DNA from 2 places in the Pseudomonas sp. PAMC25584 genome. Region 2 is predicted to be linked to the other one. Evidence: predicted binding sites of a transcription regulator. Region 2 holds the regulator's gene; the other holds the start of a gene.
The links. The regulator FliA, encoded in region 2, starts transcription of late flagellar genes. The targets are predictions, from matches to a motif close to CTAAAGTTTNNNNNNNNNNNGCCGNTAA.
Positions count from the first base shown of each region.

Region 1: ACS5Q8_RS19185 (methyl-accepting chemotaxis protein) is a predicted target of FliA. The motif match lies at 894-921, and genes of this name have one in related genera.

Region 1 covers NZ_CM176870.1:4,145,732-4,152,194, forward strand. The annotation lists gene ACS5Q8_RS19175 (sulfite exporter TauE/SafE family protein) at 1-16, shown strand, start outside; partial or broken gene ACS5Q8_RS19180 (DUF6691 family protein) at 28-219, shown strand; gene ACS5Q8_RS19185 (methyl-accepting chemotaxis protein) at 1,029-2,585, shown strand; gene ACS5Q8_RS19190 (Ldh family oxidoreductase) at 2,685-3,719, opposite strand; gene ACS5Q8_RS19195 (MurR/RpiR family transcriptional regulator) at 3,867-4,748, shown strand; gene ACS5Q8_RS19200 (transporter substrate-binding domain-containing protein) at 4,771-5,529, shown strand; gene ACS5Q8_RS19205 (ABC transporter permease) at 5,640-6,359, shown strand; gene ACS5Q8_RS19210 (ABC transporter permease) at 6,356-6,463, shown strand, end outside.
Region 2 covers NZ_CM176870.1:4,400,010-4,409,781, forward strand. The annotation lists gene ACS5Q8_RS20370 (protein-glutamate methylesterase/protein-glutamine glutaminase) at 1-266, opposite strand, end outside; gene ACS5Q8_RS20375 (chemotaxis protein CheA) at 315-2,519, opposite strand; gene ACS5Q8_RS20380 (protein phosphatase CheZ) at 2,531-3,319, opposite strand; gene ACS5Q8_RS20385 (chemotaxis response regulator CheY) at 3,338-3,712, opposite strand; gene fliA (RNA polymerase sigma factor FliA) at 3,881-4,621, opposite strand; gene fleN (flagellar synthesis regulator FleN) at 4,618-5,451, opposite strand; gene flhF (flagellar biosynthesis GTPase FlhF) at 5,557-6,873, opposite strand; gene flhA (flagellar biosynthesis protein FlhA) at 6,885-8,999, opposite strand; gene ACS5Q8_RS20410 (cold-shock protein) at 9,330-9,536, opposite strand.

The DNA.
Region 1 (6,463 bases), 260 kb from region 2:
AGCGATTGGATCATGAGCCTAGACTAGCGACTTCCAGGCGTGCCTGAACTGGGCCGACGCCAGGTTGGCGGCAGCCTGTTATTTGGCATCGGTTGGGACATTGCCAGGATTTGCCCTGGCCCGGCGGTGGCCATCCTGCTGAAGGGACACTGGCAAGCCATCGTGTTTTTGCATCTAAGACGCAACTACCGCCGCAGCATTTTATTGAATAACGGTTAAAGGCAGACTCAACTTATCAGCTGAATCGAATCATCTGCTTAATACGACAAACCACTCTAGCTGCGCGGGCAACATTATAAGCCGGGTGAATATCCGCACCCAAAAAAATCCAATTTTACTCCGCCTTCTCGTTAGCCATTAGTCGAATACTGCCCCTCACGAGCAGGGCTTTATAGTGCGCGATAGAAAAACCAACCACGATTAAAATCGACTCTCGGTACTTTTAATGTCGCCCATACACGCCTCACCCAACACCCTTCAGATAAATGAGGAACTGTTGCAATTACTCCGAGCGACGGCGAACGCCCAAACGCTCTGGATGACAACTGTCAATCATTTAGAGGCGGCCTGTGATGAGGTATGGCTGGCTCGCATGTTTGAGGTGGAGAGCCTTGAAAACCAATACAGGGCCTGCCAGGACCAATTGTTTTCCTATCTAAAAAAAGCGATCAAGATCTAAATCCCTAATGACGACCCTGCACTCTTTTCGGGCGTTGGCGCCCTGAATACGGGCCCGCCAGAACCCGGACCGTCTGAATATTCGACTAAAGTACAAGGCCGCACTGTTACGCTCGTAAACGCCCCCTTAGTTGAAGAGCCTGCCTCTTCTCCAACGCCCTACAGACGTGGGCTGTAACCTTACAGTCCCACCGCCCCACAATGTCTCGCACATTCCAAAGTTTTTAGACACGCCGCGAATTGTCCTTCGGAACAGCGCGACCGTCAGACTAAAACTAAAGCATTGGAATGGATGGTCGACATTCAGGGAATCAAGGATCACTCAACCTGCGTTACAACCTGGAGTCCATATGTTCGGCTGGATCAGCAATATCCGCGTCAGTGCTAAATTAAGTTTGGGATTCGGCCTGGTACTGGGGCTTACATTGCTACTGGCCGCCACCGGCTGGTACGCCGTGGTGACATTGACCGATCGCGGGCTCAAGGTTGAGGAAATTGCGCAGATCAGCGATTACACCAAAGACTTGCGCATCATTCGTTTACGCATCGGTAAGAATACCCAACCGGATGCCTATCAACCGCTGCAGCAAACCCTGGACCGCCTGGCGGCCCACCTGGACAGTATCAAGGGAAAATTCATCGACCCACGGGATCAAGACCTGATTCAACAGCAGGGAAATGCGGCCAAAGAGTACGGGCAACTGCTGCATGACCTGGCCATGCCCAACGTTGACCAGGCGTCCCTGTTTAAACGAATGGGACAGTTGGGTGACGTGCTGCTCGACACCACGCAAAAACTGATTGAATCGCAAAATGCCAAACGCGATACCGATGCCGCGTCCGCCAAGACCTCGCTCGGACTCGTCGCGACCCTGGCCCTGCTGCTCGGCGCACTCGCCGCATGGGGCATCACACGGCAAATCGTCAATCCACTGCAGCACACGCTCCAGGCGGTGAACCGCATTGCCCGAGGCGATTTGACCGAGCATGTGGCGGTGACCCGGCGTGATGAACTGGGCCAACTGCAGTCAGGCCTCCAACAGATGATGCTCAACCTGCATGAGCTGATCGACGGCATTCGATCCGGCGTCATCCAGGTTGCCAGCGCTGCCGAACAGCTGTCGGCGGTCACCGAGCAAACGAATTCCGGCATCAGCAACCAGAAAGCCGAAACGGATCATGTCGCCACCTCAATGAACGAGATGACCGCCACCGTGCACAACGTCGCCCGCAACGCCGAGGAGGCCTCCGCCGCCGCGTCCGCCGCAGATCAGCAAGCCTGCGAGGGCGAGCAGATCGTGGGGGAAGCCATCGCGCAGATCCAGCGCCTGGCGGCAGAACTCAACCAATCGGCAGACGCCGTCCGCCACCTGCAGGAACAAAGCGATAAAATCGGCGGCGTACTGGATGTGATCAAGGCCGTCGCCCAGCAAACCAACCTGCTGGCGCTGAACGCTGCGATTGAAGCCGCCCGCGCCGGAGAGGCCGGTCGCGGTTTTGCGGTCGTGGCTGACGAGGTGCGCAACCTCGCCCTGCGTACCCAGCGCTCCACCGAAGAAATTGAAATCCTGGTCGCCGGCGTACAAAGCGGCACCCAAGCCGTGGCCACCGGCATGGAAAGCAGCCTGTTGCTGAGCGAAAGCAGCGTGGAATACACCCACCGCGTCGTCAGCGCGCTGGAAAACATCACCAGCAAGGTCTCGATCATTCAGGCGATGAATCAGCAGATTGCCACGGCGGCGGAACAGCAAAGCGCCGTCACCGAGGAGATCAATCGCAGCGTGATCAACGTTCGCGACATCTCCGACCAGACGGCAAACACCTGCGAAGAAACCGCCGCGTCGAGTAACGAACTGGCGCGGCTGGGGCATGAGCTGGAAAAGCTCGTGGAGCGTTTCAAGGTTTAGGTGTGGCAGGGCTGCTGCCGGTTTCCGGCAGCAGTGTGTGAGGGATGACGCGCCACGCAGCCAGGACGGCCTTTTGCAGTCGGGCCTATCCGCATGCAATCACACGATTGTGTCCGCCATCGCCCGCAGCTGCGCCAACTCCTGCTCCGCGATTGCCACTCCGTGCTGCGCGCAATGTTCGCGTTCGCGGTAACGACGCTCGCCCGGCATACGCTGCAAGCCGGCTTGATGCATATGCGCCACCAAGGTCTGGGCACGCTGGGCAAAACGCTCGCCAACGGACTTGCGCGGATCGATCACGATAATCAATTGCCCGGTCCACGGCGTTTTCGCCCCGGGGTGCTGATGCCAGTCGAACTCAAAAGAGAAGTTGCCGCCGGTCAGCGCGGCCGCCAGCAACTCCACCATCATCGACAGGGCCGAGCCCTTGTGCCCGCCAAACGGCAACAATGCGCCGCCATTGAGAATCGCGTTTGGGTCCTGTGTCGCCAGCCCCTGGCTATCGACACCAATGCCCGGCGGCAAGGTCTCACCCGCCCGCGCAGCGATCTGCACATCGCCATGGGCCATGGCACTGGTCGCCATGTCGAAAACGATCGGATCGCTTCCCGCACAAGGCGCCGCGAAGGCAATCGGGTTGGTGCCAAACAGGGGGCGTTGAGCGCCATGGGGCACCACGCAGGTCATGCTATTGACCACACTCAAGGCCACCAGCCCTTCCTCGGCGAAGGGTTCAACATCTGGCCAGAGCGCCGCGAAATGGTGGGAGTTGTGAATCGCCAGGACGGCAATCCCGGCACTGCGGGCTTTTTCCAGCAATAACTCGCGGGCAGCGGCCAGGGCCGGTTGGGCGAAACCGTTGCGCGCATCGACCCGGACATAACCCGAGGCGACATCTTCCACCACCGGCACCGCCCGGCCATCGACCCAGCCACTGGCCAGGGTCGAAACGTAGCCGGGAATCCGGAACACCCCGTGGCTGTGAGCACCGTCGCGCTGGGCGCTGGCGCAGTTATGGGCCAGTACCGCAGCGACTTCGGCCGACGTGCCATGACGCTCGAAAATGGCGCGCAGCAACACGACCAGATCGCTGAAAGCAATAGGCTCTACAGCAGAATGTGCAGGTGAAGACATGTAAAAACTCCCGGATCGAGGTAGGGCAAAGCCAGGGCCGTTGCAGGCATTCGACTATCTGGTCATGACAGCAAACTGTCAAATGTTGACTTGATGACAGAAAACATTCATTTTCTGTCGCAAGCAAAAAATACAGTGAGTCGTACCGTGAGCCAACCGATCAAGCAACGCCTTGAAAACAGTCTGTCGACAGCTGCCGCTTCCGGTCGGACGATTGCCACGTACATGCTCGCCAACCTACATGAGCTGCCCTTTCAGACCGCCGCCGATATCGCCCAGAAACTCGGGGTCAGCGAATCGAGCGTGGGGCGCTTTTGTCGCTCACTCGGTTACAGCCATTTCAAGGATCTGAAAAACGACCTGAAAGATGACCTCGGCGATGGCCCGTGGCTGGTGGGCGACCGGTTGCAAGAATTTCGTCAGCAGCAGAGCCACAACCCGCAAGGCCCTTCACGCAGCCTGGAACTGGAAGTCGCCGCGCTGGTACGCGTCTACGAACACAGCCAGACGCCCGCCTGGAATACCGTCAGCGAACGCTTGGCAAACACCCCAAAAATCTTCGTTGCCGGCTTTCAGACCGAACGCGGCATCGCCCTCTCGATGGTGCACCTGTTGCAGTACCTGCGCGATGGCGTGCAGGTGGTGGACGGCGCTGCCGGGCATTTCGGCGACGTGTTGCTGAGCAACCCCGAACACACCGCGCTGGTGGTGTTCGAGGCGCGCCGCTATTCGCGCCACGCCCTGACCCTGTGCCGCAAGGCCCGGGCGGCCGGCATCCCGGTGACGCTGATCACCGACACCTTTTGCGATTGGGCCGAACTGCACGCCGACGAGGTCTTTCGCCTGCCTACCGAATTCAATCTTTTCTGGGAATCGACGGCGACGATGCTGTCGCTGGTGCACCTGATGGTCAACGAGGTCTGTAAGAAACTCGGCCCCGATGTAGAGAAACGCTTGGAAGCAACTGCCGCGCTACACAACGAATTCGTGGGTTACACATCGTCACTCGCGAGCAAACAAGAGCAATAGGCCAGCAGATTGAGAGGCAACGATGAAACGATTCATTCGCTTTGCAAGTGTGTGTGCGGTATTCGCCGCCAGTGTCGGTGTCGCTCAGGCCGACGTCTTGAAAATCGCCACTGAAGGTGCTTACCCGCCGTTTAACTATGTCGATTCGGATAACAAACTCCATGGCTTTGACGTCGATATTGCCCTCGCCCTGTGCGAGCGCATGCAGGCCCAATGCACCCTTGTGGCACAAGACTGGGACGGCATCATTCCGGCCTTGATGGCCAAGAAATATGACGCGGTCGTGGCGTCGATGATCGACACCGAAGAGCGCCGCAAGAAAATCAGCTTCACCCGTCACTACTACAAAACCCCACTGTCGGTTGCGGTTCCCAGCGACTCGGACATCAGCGACGCGCAGACCCACTTCAAAGGTAAAACCGTCGGCGCACAATCCTCTTCCACCCAGTCAATTTATGCCGAAGACGTGTATGGCAAAGCCGGCGCCAACGTGAAGCTCTACCCGACGCTGGACGAGGCCAACAGCGACCTGGCGTCGGGTCGGCTCGACGGTGTGATTGCCGACAAATTCCCGCTCGCCGACTGGATCGACAAGGCCGGCAAGAGCTGCTGCAAAATGCTCGGCGACGTCAATGGCACCCAGGCGGATGCCGCGATTGCAGTGCGCAAGGAAGACAACGCGCTGCGCGAACGCTTCAACAAAGCCATCGATGAAATTGTTGCCGACGGCACGTATCAGAAGATCTCCAGCAAGTACTTTGCTTTCGATATCTACCACTGATGCGTCGCCGCTCCGAGCACTGACTGTCCACCCGCTGCCTGAGCCCGGCCCTGGCCGGACGCAGGTTGGCCGGTGTTCATTCCACGATGTCCTTTCACGAGGGTTCGAGCATGATCGAACATCTATCGCTGTTGTCGTTTGCCAGCGGCGGCTGGGGGCAAGCGCTGCTGGCCGGGGCGCTGGTGACCCTGGGACTGGCGCTGGCCTGCTTGCCGATCGGCTTGCCCCTGGGGCTTGGACTGGCCTTGGCCGCGCGCTCGAAAAAGCCTTGGCTGCGATCATTTTCCACGCTGTTTTCCACGGTGTTCCGTGGCTTGCCCGAGTTGCTGACGCTGCTGATCATTTACTATGGCTGCCAGATTGCGGCACAAAAAATACTCGCGGCCATGGGCTACGAAACCCAGGTCACCATCAATACCTTTCTGGCCGCCATGGTCGCCTTCAGCTTCGTCTTTGCAGCGTTCTCCAGCGAGATCTGGCTCGCTGCGTTCAAGACTGTCCCCAAGGGTCAATACGAGGCGTCTGCGGCCCTCGGCCTGAGCAAGGCCACGACCTTTCGCAAAGTGGTGTTCCCGCAACTGGTGCGCATCGCCCTGCCCGGGCTGTCGAATAACTGGTTGTCGCTGCTCAAGGACACGTCGCTGGTCTCGACTATTTCTCTGGTCGACCTGATGCGCCAGACCAACCTGGCGGTGAGCGTGACCAAGGAGCCGTTGTTCTTCTATGCCGTGGCCTGCTTCGGTTACCTGTTCTTCTCGGCCCTGTCGGGGCGCGTGTTCGCGTTTATCGAGCAGCACTTCAATCGGCATCTGCGGAGCGCACGACCATGACGCTCGAAAGTTTTGCGCAGTGGTTTATCGACCTCGACCTGTTGCAGCGCTATGGCCCGCGCATGCTCGAAGGCTTGCTGGTAACGGGCAAGCTGGTAGCGATT
Region 2 (9,772 bases):
GCGCCTTCATGCGTCAGCGAGGAGAACATCAATACCGGGGTCGGGCAGCGCTGCATGATGTGCCGGACTGCGGTGATGCCATCCATCATCGGCATCTCGTAGTCCATGGTGATCACGTCCGGCTTCAACGCTATGGCTTGATCAATCGCCTCTTTGCCGTTGGTGGCCGTACCGACCACCTGGATCGTTGGATCGGCGGAAAGAATTTCCGAGACGCGGCGGCGGAAGAAACCCGAATCGTCCACCACCAGGACCTTGACTACCATAAACACTCCGTTAGGCGGGGCGGGCAATACCGCCCTGCCCCACCAGAATCAAATACGCCGTGCGGCGTAACGCTTGAGCATGCTCGGAACATCGAGAATCAATGCGATGCGACCGTCACCGGTGATGGTCGCACCCGACATGCCCGGGGTTCCCTGCAGCATTTTGCCCAAAGGCTTGATGACGACCTCTTCCTGGCCCACCAGTTGATCGACGACAAAGCCGATGCGCTGGGTGCCCACGGAGAGAATCACCACATGGCCTTCGCGCTGCTCTTCATGGGCAGCCGAGGCGACCAGCCAGCGCTTGAGGTAGAACAGTGGCAACGCCTTGTCGCGCACGATCACCACTTCCTGGCCGTCCACCACGTTGGTGCGCGACAGGTCGAGGTGGAAGATTTCGTTAACGTTGACCAGCGGGAAGGCGAAGGCCTGGTTGCCCAGCATCACCATCAGGGTCGGCATGATCGCCAGGGTCAACGGCACCTTGATGACGATCTTCGAGCCCAGGCCCTTGGTCGAGTAGATATTGATCGAACCGTTGAGCTGGCTGATCTTGGTTTTCACCACATCCATGCCCACGCCACGGCCCGACACGTCGGAAATCTCGGTCTTGGTCGAGAAGCCCGGGGCGAAGATCAGGTTGTAGCACTCGGTGTCGGTCAGGCGGTCGGCGGCGTCTTTGTCCATCACGCCACGCTTGACCGCGATACCCCGCAGGATCGCCGGGTCCATGCCTTTGCCGTCATCGGTGATCGACAGCAGGATATGGTCGCCCTCTTGTTCCGCCGCCAGAATCACCTTGCCGCCACGGGACTTGCCCGAGGCTTCGCGTTCTTCCGGGGTTTCTACGCCGTGGTCGACGGCGTTGCGCACCAAGTGGACCAGCGGGTCGGCCAGGGCCTCGACAAGGTTTTTGTCGAGGTCGGTTTCTTCACCCACCAGTTCCAGGTTGATCTCTTTCTTGAGCTGACGTGCCAGGTCGCGAACCAGGCGAGGGAAGCGGCCGAAGACTTTCTTGATCGGCTGCATCCGCGTCTTCATCACTGCGGTCTGCAAGTCGGCGGTGACCACATCGAGGTTCGACACGGCCTTCTGCATGGCTTCGTCGCCGCTGCTCAGGCCCAGGCGCACCAGGCGGTTACGCACCAGCACCAATTCGCCGACCATGTTCATGATGTCGTCCAGGCGCGCGGTGTCCACGCGCACGGTGGTTTCGGCTTCACTGGCGGGCTTGTCGGCCACGGCGGCGGCCGGGGCTCGCGCGGGAGCAGCAGCTGGGGCCGGCGCCGGCTTGGCGGCGGCAGGCGCCGCCGCTTTGGCTGGCGCTGGTTTGGCTGCTACCGGAGCTGCCGTCGCCGCTGCGGCCGGGGCCACTTCGGTGAACTTGCCCTTGCCGTGCAATTCGTCGAGCAACGCTTCGAATTCGTGATCGGAAATCAGCCCGTCGCCGGCAGGTGCTGCACTGGCAGCAGGTGCGGCGGCAGTCGCTGCGACTTCCGGCAAGGCATCGGCAGCAAAGGCGCCCTTGCCATGCAACTGATCGAGCAACGCTTCGAATTCGTCGTCGGTAATGTCGGTGCCGGCGGTCGCCGCCGGCGCTTGCGGCGCAGCCGTGGGTGCAACGGCGTCGGCGGCGAACTGGCCTTTGCCGTGCAACTGATCGAGCAGGGATTCGAATTCTGCGTCGGTAATGTCTTCGCTGGTCGGCACGGCGACTGCGGCGACCGCTTGCGGCGCTTCGGCTTCGGCCTTGACCGCATTGAGAGAGTCGAGGAGTTGCTCGAACTCGCTGTCGGTGACATCGGCTTCGGCTTCGACCACAGGCTCCGGAGCCGCTTCCACCACCGGCGCGGCCGAGGTGTCGGCAGGTTCAGCCAGGCGCGCCAGGGCGGCCAGCAGTTCCGGAGTGGCTGCGGTGATCGGGGCACGTTCGCGGACTTCGCTGAACATGCCGTTGACCGCATCCAGTGCTTCGAGAATCACGTCCATCAGCTCCGAATCAACGTGACGTTCACCCTTGCGCAGGATGTCGAACACGTTCTCGGCGATGTGGCAGCACTCCACCAGCTCATGGAGCTGGAGGAAGCCGGCGCCCCCTTTTACAGTGTGAAAACCGCGAAAAATTGCATTGAGCAGGTTCGCATCATCCGGTCGGCTTTCCAGCTCGACCAGTTGTTCGGACAGTTGCTCTAAAATTTCGCCGGCCTCTACAAGGAAATCCTGAAGGATTTCTTCATCGGCGCCGAAGCTCATGGGTGTGCTCCTTAGAAGCCTAAACTGGATAACAGGTCATCTACGTCATCCTGACCTGACATAACGTCTTCACGTTTATCGGCATGAATCTGCGGACCTTCACCCTTGGCGAGATGTTTTTGTGGATCTTTTTCCGAGAGGATCGCTTCGCGGTCATGTTCGATGCCGGCAAAACGATCAACTTGGCCTGCCATAAGCACCAATTTGAGCAAGTTGCTTTCCACTTCGGTGACCAATTGGGTCACGCGCTTGATCACCTGACCGGTGAGGTCCTGGTAATCCTGGGCGAGCAGAATGTCATTGAGGTTGCTGGAAACCGTGTGGTTGTCCTGTTCGCTGCGCGACAGGAAACCTTCAACCCGACGGGCCAACTCACGAAATTCCTCAGCCCCCACTTCCCGACGCATGAAACGGCCCCAGTCAACGCTGAGCGCCTGGGCTTCATTGGCCATGCCGTTGACCAGAGGCGTGGCGTTTTCCACCAGATCCATGGTGCGGTTGGCCGCCGCTTCAGTCAGCCTGACCACATAGGACAGGCGTTCAGTCGCATCGGTGATTTGCGAAATCTCTTCGGCCTGGGGCATGTGCGGGTCAATCTGAAAGTTGACGATCGCACTGTGCAGCTCGCGTGTGAGCTTGCCCACTTCCTGATACAGGCCGCGGTCACGGGTCTGGTTAAGCTCATGGATTAACTGCACCGCGTCGCCGAACTGGCCTTTTTCGAGGCTCTCGACGAGCTGGTGAGCATGCTTTTTCAGGGTCGACTCAAAGTCCCCCTGTGACGTTTCTTTATGCTCCATAGCTCCCCCGTGGCAGCATCAATGACCGATGCGTTCGAAGATTTTTTCGATCTTCTCTTTCAAGGCCAGCGCAGTGAATGGCTTGACCACGTAGCCGTTGACCCCGGCCTGGGCGGCTTCGATGATCTGCTCACGCTTGGCTTCGGCGGTCACCATCAACACGGGAAGACTGCGCAGTTTTTCATCGGCGCGCACATGACGCAGCAAGTCGATACCGGTCATGCCGGGCATGTTCCAGTCGGTTACCAGAAAGTCGATGCTCCCGCTGTTGAGGATCGGAATCGCCGTAAGGCCGTCATCCGCCTCGACCGTGTTGGTGAACCCAAGGTCACGCAACAGGTTTTTTATGATCCGCCGCATCGTTGAGAAGTCATCAACGATGAGGATTTTCATGTTCTTGTCCAATTCGACCTCCAAGCAGTCTTAAACGCGCCCAGCACCTGGACGCGCCATTTCAATCAACAGGCGTTACACAAAAAAGGACTGCCCAGGGCACCACGAAACTCACCCGCGAAAACCAGAGCCCTCACGGTAGTGTTTGCAGTGTCCCCACACTGCCTGTCAGCGCGCGCGCCACTCTCCCAGGCGTCCCCGCAAGCGGGCTGCGCACTGGCTGTGCAGTTGGCTGACACGCGATTCGCTGACCCCCAGGACCTCACCGATTTCCTTGAGGTTCAGCTCTTCGTCGTAGTACAGCGCCAACACCAGTCGCTCACGCTCCGGCAAATTGGCAATCGCGTCCGCCAGCGCACCCTGAAAGCGTTCATCTTCCAGGTCACGCGACGGCTCGAGATGAGTACTCGCGCCATCCTCGTGCAGCCCTTCGTGTTCGCCGTCCTGCAACAGGTCGTCGAAACTGAACAGGCGACTGCCCAAGGTATCGTTCAAAATCCCGTAATAATCATCGAGACTCAATTGGAGTTCGGCCGCAACTTCGTGATCTTTAGCGTCGCGACCGGTTTTTGCTTCAATTGCACGAATTGCGTCACTGACCATGCGCGTATTGCGGTGTACCGAACGCGGCGCCCAATCCCCTTTACGCACCTCATCGAGCATCGCGCCACGGATACGGATACCCGCATACGTCTCGAAACTCGCACCTTTGCTCGCGTCGTATTTGGTCGACACTTCGAGCAGGCCGATCATGCCGGCCTGGATCAAGTCTTCGACCTGAACGCTGGCGGGCAGGCGTGCCAGCAAGTGATAAGCGATGCGCTTGACCAGGGGCGCATAGCGCTCGATCAATTCACCTTGGCTGTCACGTGCCGATTTCTTGTAAAGGTTATAGCCGCTGGCTGTCATAGCACCGGTCCTGCGCTCGTCTGATGCACCAATCGCTCGACGAAAAACTCCAGATGCCCCCGTGGGTTGGCGGGCAATGGCCAGGTATCGACCTTCTGAGCAATAGCCTTGAACGCCAAGGCGCATTTCGAACGAGGGAACGCTTCGTAGACTGCACGCTGCTTTTGCACAGCCTTGCGTACACACTCGTCATAGGGAACTGCGCCGACGTATTGTAAGGCGACATCGAGAAAGCGATCTGTGACCTTGGTCAACTTGGCGAACAGGTTGCGCCCTTCCTGCGGGCTCTGGGCCATATTGGCCAGCACGCGGAAGCGGTTCATGCCGTAGTCACGATTCAGTAGTTTGATCAGGGCGTAGGCGTCGGTGATCGAGGTGGGTTCATCGCAGACCACCAGCAGGACTTCTTGCGCGGCGCGCACGAAGCTGACCACGGACTCGCCGATCCCGGCGGCGGTGTCGATCACCAGCACGTCGAGGTTGTCGCCGATATCGCTGAACGCCTGAATCAGGCCGGCATGCTGCGCCGGGCTCAGGTGGACCATGCTCTGAGTGCCCGAGGCGGCCGGCACGATGCGGATGCCTCCAGGGCCCTGCAGCAGCACATCGCGCAGCTCGCAGCGGCCCTCGATCACATCGGCGAGGGTATGTTTGGGCGTGAGCCCCAGCAAAACGTCAACGTTCGCCAATCCCAGGTCAGCATCCAGCAGCATGACACGACGGCCAAGCTCTGCCAGCGCCAGGGACAAATTCACTGACACGTTAGTTTTCCCGACGCCACCTTTGCCGCCGGTCACCGCGATCACCTGTACGGGATGCATGCTGCCCATTTTATTTCTTTACCTTGTCTTGCTTAGACGCAGGCTACATGGGTTGGCCGCGTGAATCGCTGCAGACCATCGATGTAGATACAATTCAGGGTGTTCATGCTGCCCTCAACCCACCCGTTTTGCCGGGTTGTGGTAAAGGTCGGCGAACATATCGGCCATCGCTTCCTCGCTAGGCTCTTCTTGCATTTGCACGCTGACGGCACGGCTGACCAACTGATGACGGCGCGGCAGATGCAAATCATCTGGAATCCGCGGCCCGTCGGTCAGGTAGGCGACCGGAAGTTCATGACTGATCGCCAGGCTCAACACCTCGCCCAGGCTCGCGGTTTCATCGAGCTTGGTGAGGATGCATCCGGCCAGGCCACAGCGCTTGTAGCTATGGTACGCAGCGGTAAGAACTTGTTTTTGGCTGGTGGTTGCAAGCACCAGGTAATTTTTTGACTTGATACCACGCCCGGCCAGGCTTTCCAGTTGCATGCGCAACGCCGGGTCGCTGGCTTGCAGGCCGGCGGTATCGATCAACACCACACGCTTGCGCAGCAACGGATCGAGGGCGTTGGCCAGGGACTGGCCCGGGTCAACGTGGGTCACCGACACATTGAGGATACGGCCCAGGGTCTTGAGTTGCTCCTGGGCACCGATGCGGTAGCTGTCCATGCTCACCAGCGCGATATTCTGGGCGCCGTACTTGAGCACGTAACGCGCGGCCAGCTTGGCCAGGGTGGTGGTCTTGCCCATGCCGGCAGGGCCGACCATGGCGATCACGCCACCCTCTTCCAGGGGTTCGAGTTCCGGGGTCACGATCATCCGCGCCAGGTGGGCCAGCAACATGCGCCAGGCCTGGCGAGGTTCTTCGATTTCGGTGGTCAGCGCCAGCAGGTCGCGGGACAACGGGCCGGACAGACCGATGCGTTGCAGGCGACGCCACAGGTTGGCCTGTTGCGGTTTGCTGCCTTGCAGTTGGGTCCACGCCAGCGAACCAAGCTGCACTTCCAGCAGTTCGCGCAGGCCGTTGAGTTCAAAGCGCATCGAATCGAACACACGCTGGTCGACTGCGGCGGCCGGAGCTGGCGCGGCAGGACGCGGCGGCTCGATGAACGTCGGCTCGATCAACGGCTCGGCGGCGGTCAGCGGCAGGCCGGCGAACAACTGGCGATTGGTGGTCGCATCGCTGTCGCCACGCATGCTCAGTTCGGCCTGGGCCGAGACAATGCGCGAGGCAGTCTTGCGCAGCTCGTCTTCAAGCTCCATGTTCGGGACGCGCGGGGCCAGCGCCGAAGGGGTGTAATCCAGGGCAGCCGTCAGCTCGACACCGCCGGCAATACGACGGTTACCGATAATCGCAGCGTCGGCGCCCAGCTCGTCACGTACCAGTTTCATGGCCTGACGCATATCGGCGGCGAAAAAACGCTTTACTTGCATAACCCACTACCTCAGCCGTTGGGCCCTACTGTCGCGACGATAGTCACTTGCTTGTTGTCAGGGATTTCCTGATAAGCCAAAACGTGCAAATTCGGCACTGCCAGGCGTCCAAACCGCGACAACATCGCTCGGACCGGACCTGCCACCAACAGAATCACCGGTTGGCCCTGCATTTCCTGGCGCTGTGCGGCGTCGATCAACGAACGCTGCAGTTTTTCAGCCATGCTTGGCTCCAGCAGAACGCCCTCTTCCTGGCCTTGTCCTGCCTTCTGAATACTATTGAGCAATATTTGTTCCAACCTTGGCTCCAAGGTGATCACAGGTAGCTCAGACTCAACCCCTACAATGCTTTGCACGATAGCGCGGGACAATCCGACGCGCACCGCAGCCACCAGGGCGGCGGTATCTTGACTCTTGGCGGCATTGTTGGCGATGGCCTCGGCGATGCTGCGAATGTCGCGCACCGGCACTTGTTCGGACAGCAGCGCCTGCAGCACTTTGAGCAATTGCGACAGCGACAGCACGCCCGGCACCAGTTCTTCGGCGAGTTTTGGCGACGCCTTGGCCAGCAAACCCATTAATTGCTGGACTTCTTCGTGGCCGATCAGCTCGTGGGAGTGCTTGTACAGAATCTGGTTGAGGTGCGTGGCGACAACCGTACTGGCGTCCACCACGGTGTAACCGAGGGACTGCGCCTGGCTACGCTGGCTGACTTCGATCCATACCGCTTCCAGGCCAAAAGCCGGATCTTTGGCGGTTATACCGTTCAGTGTGCCGAACACCTGGCCGGGGTTGATCGCCAGCTCGCGGTCGGGGTAGATCTCCGCTTCGGCGAGGATCACGCCCATCAGGGTCAGGCGGTACGCGCTGGGGGCCAGGTCGAGGTTGTCGCGGATATGCACGGTGGGCATCAGGAAGCCCAGGTCCTGGGACAACTTCTTGCGCACACCCTTGATCCGCGCGAGCAATTGGCCGCCCTGGTTGCGGTCTACCAACGGAATCAGGCGGTAGCCGACTTCCAGGCCGATCATGTCGATCGGGGTCACATCGTCCCAGCCCAACTCCTTGGTTTCCTGGGCGCGGGCCGGCGACGGCAGCAACTCCTGCTGGCGCGCGATCTCTTGCTGGGCCTTCACTTTGATCACGTTCTGCTTTTTCCAGAACAGGTAGGCGCCACCGCCGGCCATGGCCGCCATGCTCAAGAACGAGACGTGGGGCATGCCGGGCACAAGCCCCATGATAGCCATGATGCCCGCCGCCACGGCCAGGGCCTTGGGCGAGGCAAACATCTGCCGGCTGATCTGCTTGCCCATGTCTTCGGAGCCCGATGCACGGGTCACCATGATCGCCGCTGCTGTGGATAACAACAGTGATGGCAATTGCGCCACTAAACCGTCACCGATAGTCAGCAGGGCGTAGACCTTGCCCGCATCGCCAAAGCTCATGCCGTGCTGGAAGATCCCGACCGCCATGCCGCCAATCAGGTTGATGAACAGAATCAACAGGCCGGCGATGGCATCACCGCGCACGAATTTGCTGGCACCGTCCATGGAACCGTAGAACTCGGCTTCCTGAGCCACTTCCAGGCGGCGCGTCTTGGCCTGGTTCTGGTCGATCAGGCCGGCGTTGAGGTCGGCGTCGATAGCCATCTGTTTGCCGGGCATGGCGTCGAGGGTAAAGCGCGCGCTCACCTCGGAAATCCGCCCGGCGCCCTTGGTCACCACCACGAAGTTGATGATCATCAGGATCGCGAACACCACGATACCGACCACGTAGTTACCGCCGATCACCACCTCACCGAAGGCCTGGATCACCTTACCGGCGGCGGCGTGACCGTCCTGGCCGTTGAGCATCACCACCCGCGTGGACGCCACGTTCAGCGCCAACCGCAGCAGCGTGGCGATTAGCAGGATGGTCGGAAAGACCGCAAAGTCGAGCGGCCGCAGGGCATAGACGCAGACCAGCAACACGACGACGGACAAGGCAATGTTGAAGGTGAAGAACACGTCGAGCAGGAACGGCGGTATTGGCAACATCATCATTGCCAGCATCACCAGCAACAACAACGGCACACCCAGATTGCCCCGCGACAAATCAGTCAGGGTGCCACGGGCCGTGTTGAGCATTTGAGAGCGATCTACCACCGGTATTCCTCGCGTTCCTTGAAGCAAAGTTTTGACGCTAGAGGGCGTCCTGAAGGCGGTATTGCAAGAAGCCTTCCAACTTTTGCTTGAGGTCGCAGATCCCTTATGGCGAGGACTGACTGACGAATGAGCAGGTAGGGGATCAACTGATTCAAATGACCGAAGACCTGCTGGTCAACCTCAGCCAATGCATTGCTCAATGACTTTTCGTTTGAGCTGGAAAGAGTTCGACGCAAGGGCGCAAGGGAACACTCAACGACCTGATGGCGGATCGTTCCGACATTCAGCGCGGGAACGATCAACCAGCCGGCTCTATTTAGAGAGGATTTTCACGCTCGCAGCCTGATCGCCCTTAGGCCCTTTTTCGACGAGAAACTCCACTTTCTGGCCCTCTTCAAGAGACTTGAAACCCTCGGCCTGGATGGCGGAAAAATGGACGAACACATCGCCGCCGCCATCCTGGCTAATAAACCCAAACCCCTTCTCCGCGTTAAACCATTTCACAGTGCCTGTTGCCATTGCCGTTCTCCGTACACTTCAATTAAGGACTTACACAGGTGTCGTCAGATCAGTCGAATGTCGCATGCATAGATGCCAGTCGGTCGATGGATCATCCAAAACTCCACTTTCTGCCCCTCCGACAGCAGGGGTCTATCCGAGCTGCATAGTTCTACCGATACATCTTCTGCCCCACTGTCCAGCGCAATAGAACCCAATCCGGTCTGTTGGTCATAAGATTTGACCCTGCCTGTGAA